DNA from 2 places in the Streptomyces profundus genome. Region 2 is predicted to be linked to the other one. Evidence: riboswitches for the same ligand, from Rfam matches in the RefSeq annotation. Region 2 holds a riboswitch; the other holds the start of a gene.
What was found. Region 2 has a riboswitch for cobalamin ahead of K4G22_RS23165 (SCO2321 family membrane protein). Riboswitches for the same ligand answer to the same signal wherever they lie in the genome.
Positions count from the first base shown of each region.

Region 1: another riboswitch for cobalamin. It lies ahead of K4G22_RS08590 (ribonucleoside-diphosphate reductase subunit alpha); the one in region 2 lies ahead of K4G22_RS23165 (SCO2321 family membrane protein).

Region 1 covers NZ_CP082362.1:2,000,299-2,007,309, forward strand. Annotated here, with positions in the region: gene K4G22_RS08570 (carbon starvation CstA family protein) at 1-676, shown strand, start outside; gene K4G22_RS08575 (YbdD/YjiX family protein) at 676-882, shown strand; gene K4G22_RS08580 (DUF2079 domain-containing protein) at 1,032-2,474, shown strand; gene K4G22_RS08585 (GNAT family N-acetyltransferase) at 2,526-3,056, shown strand; cobalamin riboswitch at 3,050-3,213, shown strand; gene K4G22_RS08590 (ribonucleoside-diphosphate reductase subunit alpha) at 3,332-5,731, shown strand; gene K4G22_RS08595 (ribonucleotide-diphosphate reductase subunit beta) at 5,842-6,798, shown strand; gene K4G22_RS08600 (D-Ala-D-Ala carboxypeptidase family metallohydrolase) at 6,918-7,011, opposite strand, start outside.
Region 2 covers NZ_CP082362.1:5,234,430-5,241,440, reverse strand. Annotated here, with positions in the region: gene K4G22_RS23185 (DUF5336 domain-containing protein) at 156-935, shown strand; gene K4G22_RS23180 (prenyltransferase/squalene oxidase repeat-containing protein) at 1,023-2,090, opposite strand; gene K4G22_RS23175 (class I SAM-dependent methyltransferase) at 2,077-2,853, opposite strand; gene K4G22_RS23170 (glycosyltransferase family 4 protein) at 2,939-4,231, opposite strand; cobalamin riboswitch at 4,436-4,555, shown strand; gene K4G22_RS23165 (SCO2321 family membrane protein) at 4,678-6,720, shown strand; gene K4G22_RS23160 (SCO2322 family protein) at 6,717-7,011, shown strand, end outside.

The DNA of each region.
Region 1 (7,011 bases), 3.2 Mb from region 2:
CAGCGCCTGGCTGCCGGGCATCCTGCTGACCAGCGCGGTGGTGGTGGGGCTCTGGGGCTGGTTGCTGTGGGTCGGGGTGAACGATCCGCTCGGCGGCATCAACACGCTCTATCCGATCTTCGGCATCGCCAACCAGCTGCTCGGCGCGGTGGCGCTCGCGGTCTGCACGGTGCTGCTGGTCAAGTCCGGGCGGCTGCGCTACGCCTGGGTCACAGCGGTGCCGATGACCTGGGTCGCCCTGGTCACCTTCACCGCCAGCTGGCAGAAGGTGTTCTCCGGCGACCCGGCGGTCGGCTTCCTGGCGCGGCGCGACCAGTACCAGGAGGGCATCGACCGGGGCGAACTCCTGCCCGGCGCGGCCGACATGAGCGAGATGCGCACCATCGTCAACAACGCGACGCTGGACGCCGCGCTGACGGCGGTGCTGGCGCTGCTGGTGCTGGTGATCTTCGTGGACGCCGCCCGGGTGACGCTCAGGGCGGCCCGGGCCCCCGGTTCGGTCCGGCTGCACGAGGCGCCCTACACCGAGTCCCGGCTGATCGCGCCGGCCGAGCTGATCGCCACCAAGGCGGAGAAGGCCGAACTCGCCCGCGCCGGTCTTGGCCCCGGCGGTGGCGTCCCCGAGCAGCGGGCGCCCCGGGAGCGGGAGAGCTCGACGGAGGAGGAGTCCCACTGATGCGTCTGATCGCGGCGCCACGCCGGGCAGCCGCCTGGCTGCGCTGGTATGTCACCGAGCTGACCGGGGAGAACGCCTACCAGCGCTACCGGGAGCGCGCCCACGGCGACGATCCGTCGGCGCCCGTGCTGGGCCGTCGGGAGTTCGAACGGCTGCGCCAGGACCACAAGTACGCCGACCCCACCTCCCACCACGGCTGCTGCTGACGGGCCGTGCCGAGCGGGCGGGCCCGGGTGACGGACACAACTCCCGGGCCCGCCGGGCGAACCAAGCGCCCGCGCCACGCGTTGTGGCTGGGGAGTGCTGTTGTGGTGGGGCGCCCCGAGCCGGGCCGCCCCGGTTCGGGGGAGGACGGATGGCGACCATCGAACGGCGGGTGGCGGGCCGGTGGACGGCCGCGCCGCCGGCCTCCGCCCGGACGGGGGGCGGCCGGCCGGGCGTGCGGGACCCGTATCTCCTCGCGGCCGGGTTCTTCGTCGTCTACACGGTGATCTCCGTGGGGCGCTACCGCGATCTGCGCACCCGCTCCTGGGATCTGGGCATATTCGAGCAGGCGGTGCGCTCCTACGCTCATCTGCGGACGCCCGTATCCGATCTCAAGGGGCCCGGCTTCCCCATCCTGGGCGACCACTTCAGCCCCGTCACCGCGCTGCTGGCGCCCGCCTACCGGGTCTTCCCCACCCCCGTCACCCTGCTGGTCGCCCAGGCCGCGCTCTTCGCGCTGGCCGTGATCCCGGTGGCGCGGGTCAGCGGTTCGCTGCTGGGCCGGGCCACCGGGCTGACCCTGGGGACGGTCTTCGGGCTTTCCTGGGGAATCCAGCAGGCGGTGGACTTCGACTTCCACGAGATCTGCTTCGCCGTGCCGTTGATCGCCTTCGCCCTGGAGGCGGTGCTGCGCCAGCGCTGGCGCGCCGCGCTCGGCTGGGCGCTGCCGCTGGTGCTCGTCAAGGAGGACCTGGGGCTGACCCTGGCGGCCATCGCGCTGGTGGTCGCGGTGCGGGCACGGCACCGCGCGCCCCAACTGCTGCGGACCGCCGGCCTGGTGGCGCTCTTCGGGGTGCTGGCCTGCGTGCTCACCCTGACCGTGCTGATCCCGTTCTTCAACAGCGCGGGCGACTACGACTACTGGAACAAGCTGAACGAGGAGAGCGGCGGCGGCGGCCCGTGGGGGGCGCTGCTGGCCGGCGGCGGGGAGAAGCTGCGCACCGTGCTGTGGCTGCTGCTGCCGACGGGCGCGCTGTTGGCGCTGCGCTCGCCGCTGCTGCTCGTCGCGCTGCCGACGCTGGGCTGGCGCTTCGTCTCCCATGAGCCGCACTACTGGGGCACCGACTGGCACTACAGCGCGGTGCTGATGCCGGTGGTCGCGCTGGCGCTGACGGACGCGCTGGCGCACTCCAGGAGCTCCCCGAGGGTCTGGCTGCGGCAGGGGGCCCGCTTCGTCCCCGCGGGGCTGCTGGGCGCCGCGCTGGCGCTCGCGCCCACGCTGCCGGTGGCGGCGCTCGCCGAGTCCGAGACGTACCGTCCCGGGGCCGTGGCGGTCGCGGGGCGGGAGGTGCTGGCCACCGTCCCCGACGGCGCCGAGGTGGCGGCCAACGTCCGGCCCATCGCCCAACTCACCGGCCGCTGCCGGGTGTTCTGGATCGGGGACCCCTCGGTCCCGGCGCCGGAGTACCTGGCCTACTACGGCCAGGGGATGAGCGGGGACGCGATGCTGCGCAGGGCGGCGGGGCTGTATCCGGAGACGGTCTACTCGGTGGTGGCCGACGACTCCGGCTACTTCGTGCTGCGGCGGAAGTGACGGCGATCGCCCGCCGGCCCGACTGTCAGTGGTGGGACGCAGACTGGTGCCATGAACGTGTTGGTGAGAACGGCCGAGCCGGCCGACTTCGCCGCCGTGGCCTCGCTGACCACGGCGGTCTATCTGGCGGACGGGCTGGTCAGCGGCCCCGAGGACGCCTATCTGGCGGTGCTCGGGGATGTGCGTCGGCGCGCCGAGGTGGCCGAGCTGCTGGTCGCCGAGGATCCGTCCCGGCCGGGCGGGCTGTGGGGGGCCGTCAGCCTGTCGGTGGCGGGCGGGGAGTTGGCCGAGGTGGCCGGGGAGGGCGAGGCCGAGTTCCGGATGCTGGCGGTGGCGCCCGAGCGTCGCGGCCACGGGGTGGGTGAGGCGCTGGTGCGGGAGTGCCTCCGCCGAGCCTCGTCGGCGGGTCGTCGGCGTGTCGTGATTTCCTGTCAGTCGCACCTGCACACGGCGATGCGTCTCTACCGCCGCCTGGGCTTCGTTCGGGCGCCGGAGCGGGACTGGGAGCCCGTGCCGGGAGTGAAGCTCTGGGTGTTCGCAGGTGAACTCCCCGCGCAACGAGACGGAGAACACAACATATAGGGCTGCTCGTGGGCAGCGGCACAAGATGTATGCTCGTGCTCGCTGTCGCCGCAGGGGAATCCGGTGCGAGTCCGGAACTGTCCCGCAACGGTGTGTCATGGCCGGTTTTCGCCGTGCCCTGACGAGTCCGAGTGCCTGCCGACGGCTGATCACGTCCAAGCCTCGCGGGCTGGGCCGAAGGACGCGGTGCGGCTGAACTGCCTTGGGGCACAGCCATGCCCGCATCCGTCGCGCCCCGCTCGTGGAGCGCACCGCGACACGAGGGAGAGCACCGAGTGACCATCGCACCCGCCGCCCCCGCAGAGCCGGTCACAGCGGCGCTGACGCGCACGTTGGCCGATCTCACCGCCGATCTGCCGGCCACCGACCCCGCGCGGGTCGCCGCCGCGGTCGAACGGGGCCGCCATCCCGGTTCGGACCAGGCCGAGTTGCGTGAGTTGGCCATCGAGGCGGCGGCCGGTCTGATCGCCGAGGAGCCCGAGTACTCCCGGCTGGCCGCCCGGTTGCTCACCCTGGCGATCCGTGAGGAGGCCGCGGGGCAGGGCGCGGTCTCGTTCGTCGACTCCATCGCCGTCGGCCACCGCGAGGGCCTGATCGGGGACGGCACCGCGGCCTTCGTACGCCGGCACGCGAACGCGCTGGACGCGCTGCTCGCCCGCACCGTGGACGAGGGCGCCGACGACCGTTTCGAGTACTTCGGGCTGCGCACCGTGCAGTCCCGCTATCTGCTGCGCCACCCCATCAGCCGGCGGGTGATCGAGACCCCGCAGCACTTCCTGCTGCGGGTGGCCTGCGGCCTGGCCCCGGACGAGACCGAGCAGGCCCTGGAGCAGGTCGCCGAGCTGTACCGGCTGACCAGCACCCTCTCCTATCTGCCGTCGTCCCCCACGCTGTTCAACTCCGGCACCAGGCACCCGCAGATGTCGTCCTGCTATCTGCTGGACTCCCCGCTGGACGAGCTGGACTCGATCTACGAGCGCTACCACCAGATCGCCCGGCTCTCCAAGCACGCCGGTGGCATCGGCCTCTCCTACACGCGGGTGCGCGCGCGGGGCTCGTTGATCCGGGGCACCAACGGCAAGTCCAACGGCATCGTGCCCTTCCTCCGCACGCTGGACTCCTCGGTGGCCGCCGTCAACCAGGGCGGCCGGCGCAAGGGCGCCGCCTGTATCTACCTGGAGACCTGGCACGCGGACATCGAGGAGTTCCTCGAACTGCGGGACAACACCGGCGAGGAGGCCAGGCGCACCCACAACCTGAACCTCGCGCACTGGATCCCGGACGAGTTCATGCGCCGGGTCGACGCGGACGCCCCGTGGTCCCTCTTCTCCCCCGCCGACGTTCCCGAGCTGACCGACCTGTGGGGCGAGGCGTTCGACGCGGCCTACCGCGAGGCCGAGGCCAGGGGCCTCGCCCAGCGCCAGGTGCCGGCCAGGCAGCTCTACGCCCGGATGATGCGCACGCTGGCGCAGACCGGCAACGGCTGGATGACCTTCAAGGACGCGGCCAACCGCACCGCCAACCAGACGGCGCGGCCCGGCAACGTGGTGCACTCCTCCAACCTCTGCACCGAGATCCTGGAGGTCACCGACGACGGCCAGACCGCCGTGTGCAACCTGGGCTCGGTCAACCTGGCCGCGCATCTGGGCCCGGACGGCGCGATGGACTGGGCCCGGCTGGACGCGACCGTGCGTACCGCCGTGCTCTTCCTCGACCGCGTGGTGGACATCAACTTCTACCCGACCGAGCAGGCGGAGAACTCCAACTCCCGCTGGCGTCCCGTGGGTCTCGGCGTGATGGGCCTCCAGGACGTGTTCTTCCGTCTCGGCCTCCCCTTCGACTCGCCCCAGGCCCGCGCGCTCTCCACCCGGATCGCCGAGCGCGTGATGCTCACCGCCTACGAGACCTCGGCGGAGCTGGCCGAGCGCCACGGGCCGCACGACGGCTGGGCCGACACCCGCACGGCCGACGGCGTGCTCCACCCGGACCACTACCACGGCGTCGAGCACACCTGGCCCGAGCGCTGGCAGGCGCTGCGCGAGCGGATCACGCACACCGGAATGCGGAACTCGCTGCTGCTGGCGATCGCCCCGACCGCCACCATCGCCTCGATCGCCGGCGTCTACGAGTGCATCGAGCCGCAGGTCTCCAACCTCTTCAAGCGGGAGACACTCAGCGGGGAGTTCCTCCAGGTGAACACCTACCTGGTGGCCGAGTTGAAGCGCCTTGGCCGCTGGGACGAGGCGACCAGGCAGGAGCTGCGCTCCGCCAACGGCTCGGTGCAGGAGCTGTCCGGGCTGCCCGAGGAGGTGCGCGCGCTCTACCGCACCGCCTGGGAGATCCCGCAGCGCGCGCTGATCGACATGGCCGCCGACCGCACCCCGTATCTGGACCAGAGCCAGTCGCTCAACCTCTTCATGGCGTCGCCCACCATCGGCAAGCTCAGCTCGATGTACGCGTACGCCTGGAAGCGCGGTCTCAAGACCACCTACTACCTGCGGTCCCGCCCGGCGACCCGGATCGCGCAGTCCGCCCGTTCGAGCGCGACCGCCGCCTCCGTTCCCGAGCCGGCCGCGCCCCCCGTCGGCGTGGCCGTCGTCGACGAGATCCCCGTCCCCGAGCAGGCCGTCGCCTGCTCCCTGGAGAACCCCGAGTCCTGCGAGGCATGCCAGTGAGCGCCCCCACCCAGAGCCAGCCCGAACAGACGGCGCCGACCACCCCGTCGGCCACCCCATCGGCCACGAAGAACCTGCTCGACCCCGGCTTCGAGCTGACCCTGCGCCCGATGCGCTACCCGGAGTTCTACGAGCGCTACCGGGACGCGATCAAGAACACCTGGACGGTCGAGGAGGTCGACCTCCACTCCGATGTCGCCGATCTGGCGAAGCTCTCGCCCGGGGAGCAACATCTGATCGGCCGGCTGGTCGCGTTCTTCGCCACCGGCGACTCGATCGTCGCCAACAACCTGGTGCTGACGCTCTACAAGCACATCAACTCGCCCGAGGCGCGCCTCTATCTCTCCCGGCAGCTGTTCGAGGAGGCCGTGCACGTCCAGTTCTATCTGACGCTGCTCGACACCTACCTGCCCGACCCGGACGAGCGGACCGCTGCCTTCGCCGCCGTGGAGAACATCCCGTCCATCCGGGAGAAGGCACAGTTCTGCTTCCGCTGGATGGACTCGGTCGAGGACATGAGGCAGCTCGACAGCAAGGCGGACCGGCGGCGGTTCCTGCTCAACCTGATCTGCTTCGCCGCCTGCATCGAGGGGCTGTTCTTCTACGGCGCCTTCGCCTATGTCTACTGGTTCCGCTCCCGCGGTCTGCTGCACGGCCTCGCCACCGGCACCAACTGGGTGTTCAGGGACGAGAGCATGCACATGGAGTTCGCGTTCTCGGTGGTGGACACGGTCCGCCGGGAGGAGCCCGAGCTGTTCGACGAGGAGCTGGCCGAGCAGGTCACCGAGATGCTGCGGGAGGCCGTGGAGGCCGAGTTGCAGTTCGCGCGTGACCTGTGCGGCGACGGGCTGGCCGGGATGAACACCGACTCGATGCGCGAGTACCTGGAGTGCGTGGCGGACCAGCGGCTGGCGCGGCTCGGCCTCAAGCCGATCTACGGCTCGCAGAACCCGTTCGGTTTCATGGAGTTGCAGGACGTCCAGGAGCTGACGAACTTCTTCGAGCGCCGCCCGTCGGCCTACCAGGTCGCGGTGGAGGGCAACGTCTCCTTCGACGACGACTTCTAGGCAGCGCCCCCTTCCGGGGAGCCCCCTCGAACATACCCGTGCGGCCGGCGCCTTCGCGCCGGCCGCACGGCCGTTGCCAGCGGTGTTCGGTCACTCGGTTCGATCAGTGGACCAGCCGCTCAGATACCGCAGCTGGGGGCCGACCAGAAACGGCTGCTCATGCTGCCGAGGTGCGCGTGGTCGTTGTGCCCCGGGTAGCCCGGGCCCAGGATC
Region 2 (7,011 bases):
CAGTTGTGGACGATGTCACGACGACATCACAAGCGTGTCGCCTGGGAAACAGTGAACCCCTCCGCGACACCCGGGTCGGTGTTCATCCGTACGATGGGGCTCGCTCCGCCCGACCCGACCCGACCCAAGACGACGAGAACGACAAAGGATCTGATGTGAACAACCGCTCGCTCTCCCGAGGCGACGCAGGAGTTATCGGAGCAGCGGTCCTGCTCTTCATCTTCTCGTTCCTCGACGCTCGCAAGGCGGGCCCCTACAGTGACAACGGCTGGTCCAGCGATTTGTTCCCGCTGCTGCCCTCGCTGACGCTCGCCGGGCTGTTCGGCGCCGGCGCGATCGTGGGTTCCCGTTTCCTGCCCCCGGGCAAGGAGTTCCTGGGGCTGCGCCTGGACCAGTGGGGCATCGCGCTCGCGGTGACCTCGCCGTGGGCCGGGTTCTGGACGCTGGTCGGTGGCCCCGACGGCTATGACGCGGCGGTGGGCCTCATCATGGGCTTCATCTCCTCGCTGGTGCTGGCTGGCTTCGCCGCCGCCACCCCGGTGGTGCCGGCGCTCCAGGCGCCGTTGACCAGCTCCACCCCGTCCCAGCCCGGCCAGGTCGGCCAGCCGGGGCAGCCCTATGGCGCGGGCGTGCAGCAGCCCCAGCAGCCGCAGCAGGGCTACGGCTACCCCGGCGCCCAGCCGCAGGGTGGCTACCAGCAGCCGGGCGCCCCGGCCCAGGCGGCGGCCCCGGACCCGAACTTCCAGCCGTTCTGGTTCGCCGTGCCGGCGGCCAGGCCGCTGTACGGGGAGGACGGTTCGCCCGGCACGGTCGCCGAGTTGACCCCGGGCAACTGGTATCTGGCGGTCGAGCAGCGGGGCCAGACCCTGGTGGCGCAGACCCAGGACGGGCGGCGCGGCGTGCTCCAGGACACCTCGGGCATCCAGCGCGGCTGACGGCCGACGCCGACACCTGACGAACAGCGGCGGGCCCCGCCGGAGTCGAACCTCCGGCGGGGCCCGCCGTCCTGTGCCGAGGGTGCCCTAGCAGCAGTGCGGGTCGAGTCCTTCGGGGAGGGTGTCGCCGCCGAAGACGGTTCTGGTGGGCTGGTCGCCGGTGAGCGCGGCGACGGCCAACAGCACCGAGCCCGCCGTCCAGGTGGTGTGCTCGATCGGCCAGAACGCGTCGTCGGCATAGACGAAACCCGTCCAGTAACGACCGTCCTCGGTCCGTAGCCGACCGATCGAGCGCAGCACCTCGATCGCGCGCGGCTCGTCGCCGCAGGCCCACAGCGCCAGGGCGAGTTCGGCGCTCTCGCCACCCGTCACCCAGGGGTTCTCGCGCACACAGCGCACGCCGAACCCGGGCACCACGAACGTGTCCCACCGCTCGGCCAGCCGGGCGGCGGCGGCCTCGCCGCGCAGCGCCCCGGCCAGCACCGGGTAGTACCAGTCCATGGAGTAGCGGGACTTGTCGAGGAACAGCTCGGGATGGCGGCGCACCGCGTGCCCGAGCCGTCCGGTGGCCATCTCCCAGTCGGGCTGGGCCGCTCCCGCGAGGTCGGCCAGCGCCAGCGCGCAGCGCAGCGCCTGGTAGCCGGAGGCGGAGCCGGTGAGCAGCGCGTCCGGCACGGCCCGCCCGTCCGCCTCGCGCCGCCAGCCGAGTTGCCCGCCGTCCCGTTGGAGCCCCAGCACGAAGGCGACGGCCGCCCGCACCATCGGCCACATGCGGCGGCGGAACGTGTCGTCCCCCGTGCTCAGGTAGTGGTGCAGCACGCCGACCGCCGGGTAGGCGCAGAAGTTGCTCTCCTTGCCCAGGTCGGTGGGGCGCAGCGGATCGCCGTCGGCGTAGGCGGCGTACCAGGAGCCGTCCGGGTTCTGGTGCCGGGCGAGCCAGGCGTAGGCGGCGGCGGCCCGGTCGTGCTCGCCAGCGGTGTCCAGGGCCATGGCGGCCTCGACATGGTCCCAGGGGTCGAGATGGTGGCCCCTGAACCAGGGTATGGCGCCGTCCGGGCGCTGCACCCTGCCGATCCAGCGCGCGGTCTCCTCGGCCTGCGCCTCGGTCAGCACCCCGGGCAGCCCCAACCTGCCGGTGGACTCAGGACGTTCCACGGGCCCGCCCCTCGACGGCCGGCGCCGCCTGCGGCTTGGCGTGCGGCTTGGTGGGCGGCTTGGTGGCGTAGGCGACGAAACTCTTGCCCAGGACGGGGTTGAGCGCGGCCTCGGCGGCGCGGGTGGCCAGGGGCCGCTTCATCAGATCCCAGACCAACAGCTTGTGGTAGGCGCGCACCGGGAGCGCCCGGTCGTTGTCCACGCCCAGCGCGCACTTGAGCCACCAGTACGGCGCGTGCAGCGCGTGCGCGTGGTGGGTGCCGTAGGGACGCAGGCCCGCCTCGCGGAGCCGGCCGAGGAGTTCATCCGCCCGGTAGATCCGGATATGCCCGCCCTCCACCTGGTGGTAGGCGTCGCTCAGCGCCCAGCAGACGCGTTCCGGGCCGTATCTGGGTACCGTCACCGCGATCCGCCCGCCGGGCCGCAGCACCCGGACCGCCTCGGCCAGCAGGCCCTTGTCGTCGGGGATGTGCTCCATCACCTCGGAGACGATCAGCGCGTCGAAGCTGTCGTCGGGGAACGGCAGCGCCAGCGCGTCGCCCTCGACGGCGACGGCGCTGGCGCCGGCCGGTGCCTCGCCCGCGTCCCGCATCGCGGCCAACCAGCCGGCGACCTGCCGCACTTCGGCGCCGTCCTGGTCGAGGGCGACGACCCGCGCGCCGCGTCGGTAGCACTCGAAGGCGTGCCGACCTGCGCCACAGCCCAGGTCGAGGACGCGGTCGCCTGGGGCGAGTGGGAAGCGTGAGAAGTCCACGGTCAGCACGCGGTCAACCCTTTCTCTCGTCGGCCGGCCTGGGCCGGCGTCGGCCGGTGTTCGTCGAACGGGATGGTTGGCTGGACAGGTGCCCCTACGGTCGCCCGGAACGGCCGGGGCGGCCCCCGGCCGCGATCGCGGCCCGGTAGTGGGTGACGGTGGCGCGCGCCGTGTGTTCCCAGGTGAAGCGGGCGAGCACCCGTTCCGACGCCGCGGCGGCCAACCGTTCGCGCAGCGGTGCGTCCCCCAACAGCCGGCCGAGGGCCTCGGCCAGCGCGCCGGCGTCGCCCGGCGGCACGGCCAGACACGTCTCCCCGTCGGGCCCGGTGACCTCGGGGATCGCCCCGCCCGTGGTGGCGACCAACGGGGTGCCGGACGCCATCGCCTCGGCGGCCGGCAGGCAGAAGCCCTCGTAGAGGGAGGGGACGCAGGCGACTTGGGCGCTCCGCACCAGCGAGGCCAGCTCGGTGTCGCTGACACCCTTGACGAACTCGACGGCGCCGCCGAGCCCGAACCGCTCCAACGCGTCCCGCACCGGGCCCGACTCCGGACGGTTGCCCACCACCAGCAGATGCGTCTCGGGGCGTTCGGTGCGCAGCTTGGCCAGCGCCTCGACCAGGAACACCAGGCCCTTGAGCGGGGCGTCGGCGCTCGATGTGGTGATGATCCGGCCCGGCACCCGGGGCGTGGCGGGATCAGGGCGGAAGACCCGGGTGTCGGCGCCTATCGGCACCACCGAGACGCGGTCGGCCGGCACCGCGAAGTCCTCCACGATCTCCCGGCGCGAGGAGCCGGAGACGGTGAGCACGGCGGGCAGCCGCCGGGCGACCCGCCCCTGCATGCGGGTGAAGCCGTACCAGCGACGCAGCGCGTACCGGCGCCGGCGCCCCTCGGCCGCCGCCAGCTCAAGCCGGCGATCGACGGTGATGGGGTGGTGGATGGTGGTGACCAGCGGCAGGCCGAGGCGCCGGCTGCCCAACAGGCCGTAGCCCAGCGTCTGGTTGTCGTGCACCACATCGAACTCGCCGCGCCGCGCGGCGAGTTCGCGGCGGGCGCGGAGCGAGAAGGTGAGCGGCTCGGGGAAGCCGCCGGTCCACATGGTGGCGACCTCAAGGGCGTCGATCCAGTCCCGGTACTCCTTGCGCCCAGGGGTGCGGAACGGGTCCGGCTGCCGGTAGAGGTCCAGGCTGGGCAGCTTGCGCAGCTCGACGCCCGGATCCAGCTCGGGGTAGGGCTGGGCGCCGATCACCTCGACCCGGTGGCCGAGCGCGGCCAGCTCCCGGGAGAGATGCCGGACATAGACGCCCTGGCCGCCGCAGAAGGGGTTCCCCTTGTAACTGAGCAGCGCGATCCTGATCGGGCGATCCGCCCCGGCCTCCGCCGCCACACACGCTCCCTCGGTCTGCCGCCACCTACTCGCGGGTACGGACGAACACTACTCGCCGGGGGTCGGGTGGAATTGCGGCGGGTGGGGCGATTATCGCCCTCCGTCGACGCCCCGCACCAGGCGGCCTCGGGCCGCTCCGGGCTCCGCGCGGCCCCCGGGCCCCGAGCGGCCGGCGGAGGCGGGGAGCGGGGCCGTTAGAGTGAGCCCATCAGTTCACTCACGTGTGGGGAAATTCGGTGCGAATCCGACGCTGACCCGCAGCCGTGAGCGCGACGCCTCCGGCGCCGCGCGAGCCGGAACGCCCACCCGTGAAAGGCACTGGCTTCGGTCGTCGACTCGGCGACCGACACCGTCGAGGAGTACGGCGTCGCGCCCGGTGCCGCGTGACGCGTCGCGGCGTCATGGCGGTTGGCGTGCCGGCGACCGGCACAGCGAAAGGCTTCCGCGTGTTCATCCCCCGCACCTCGTTCAGGGGCGCGCCGCGCGGCGCCGCCGCCCCCGCGCGCGCCACCGGCCCGCGCGGTCGTGCGCGCCGGGCGCGCCTTTGCGCGCTCGCGCTCCCCGGCGCGGGCGCCCTGTTGCTCACCGCGCTGGCGCCGACCGCGCTCGCCGAGGACCCGGTGGCGCCGGCCCCGGCGGAAGCGCCCGAGGCCCTCTTCGGCGACGCCGACCCCAGCTACGACGGGGTGTGGCGGCAGTCCTACGCGCTGCTCGCCCAGCACACCTCGGGCTACACCCCGGCCGAGGAAGCGGTCGACTGGCTGGTCGGCCAGCAGTGCGCGGACGGCTCGTTCCTCGCCTTCCGGGCCGACCCGGGCGAGCCCTGCGCGGACGTCACCGCGTCCGAGTCCAACGCCACGGCGCTGGCCGTGCAGGCCCTGGCGGCCGTGGGCGGCCACGAGGACGCGGTGGACGCCGGCGTCGACTGGCTGACCGGCGTGCAGAACGAGGACGGCGGCTGGGGCTTCTCCCCCGGCGGCGCCAGCGACGCGAACTCAACCGCCGTGGTGGTCGGCGCGCTCGCCGCCGCCGGCGTCGACCCCAACGGGGTGGTGCGCGAGGGCAGTTCGGGCTACTCCGCGCTGGAAGGTCTCCAACTGGGCTGCGAGGCGCCCGAGGAGCAGCGCGGCGCGTTCGCCTGGCAGCCGGACGAGGAGTCCGGCCAGCTGTTCGCCAGCGACATGGCGACGGTGGACGCGGTGTTGGCGTCCTACGGCAGCGGGCTGCTCGTCGCCCCCGGGACCGCGAACACGCCCGTCACCCCGCTGGACTGCGCCGACGACGAGGCGGAGGCGGCGGCCGGGCCGGCCGGCGCCGCCCAACTGGTCGGCGCGCTGGAGCGGGGCGAGGGCCGGCTTGAGTCCACGCCCCCTGGCGGCGAGACCCAGCCGGACTTCGGCACCACGGCTCGCGCGGTGCTGGCCCTGTCGGCCGGCGGCCACCACGAGGAGGCCCAGGCCCCGCTGGAGTGGCTGCGCACCCACCACGCCGAGTGGGCCGACCACGCCACCAACCCGACGGCGCTCGGCCTGCTGGTGCTCGTCGCGCGGGCGACCGACACCTCGCCCACGGACTTCGGCGGCACCAACCTGCTGACCCTGCTGGCGGAACTCGGCCCCGACCCGGCCGAGACCCCCGCCGGCCACAAGGACGCGGCGGACAACGCCTCGGACGACGACGGCATGGGCCCCCTCCCCTGGATCATCGGCGCCGGCCTCCTCGCCGGCATCCTCATCGGCACCCTCCTCAGCTTCCGCCGCAAAGCGGCAGCCGCCGACGACGCGACAGCCTGCGAGGGCGACGGCCCCCGTCCGGCGAACGCCGAGGACGACGACGCGGCCGACGTGACCGACGGCGACAAGCCGACCGAGGCCGCCACGACGGGCAACGGCCCGGCTGACGACGCCAAGGCCACCGCGGCCAACACCGAAGACGGCGACGGCGACAACACCCGACCGGCGAACGCCGCCGTGGACGGCGACGAGCTCGCCACCGCGACCGACGGCGGCAACGGCAGCACCCGCCCGGCTGGCGCCGACGACCTGACGGACACCGAAGACGGCGAGGAGTCCGCCACTGCCGCCGGCAACGGCGGTCCGGCGAACGCCGAGGACGACGACGCCCGTTCGGTAACCACCGAGAACGGCGACGAACCGACAGCCACTGCCGCAACCGCCAGCGGCGCGGCCGAAGCGACCGACGGCGACAAGCCGACCGAGGCCGCCACGGCTGCCGCCGAAGGCGCCCGTCTGGCGAACGCCGAGGACAACGACGAGCCCACCACCACTACCGGCGACGGCCCCGCCGACGCCGGCGAGGCGGACGCCGCCGAAGGCGCCGTGGACGGCGACGACGAGCCGCCCGCCACCGCCGGCAAGGCGAACGGCGAGGCGGACGCCGGCGACAGCCCGGGCGGCAGTGGCGGGCGGAGTCAGCCGGACCCCGGAAACGGCGGCGAGAGTCAGCCGGACCCCGGAAACGGGCGGTGAGCAGGGGCCTGGCGCGTCTGCTGGTGGGCCTGTCGTTCGCCCTCGGGGCGCTGGGGGCAGCGCCCAGCGCCACCGCCGAGGAGCAGGCGTACCGCTACTGGTCGTTCTGGACCTGGGAGCCGGACGCGTCGGAGTGGGTGTACGCCGACCAGGGGCCGGGGACGCTGCGGCCGGCGGACGGGGCCGTGGTCGGGTTCAGGTTCGGGGTCAGCGGCGAGGCCGGGGACAGGAAGGCGCCGCGTGGGGAGACCGATGCGGCGCTGGTCTGCGACCCGGCGGCCGAGGAGCCGG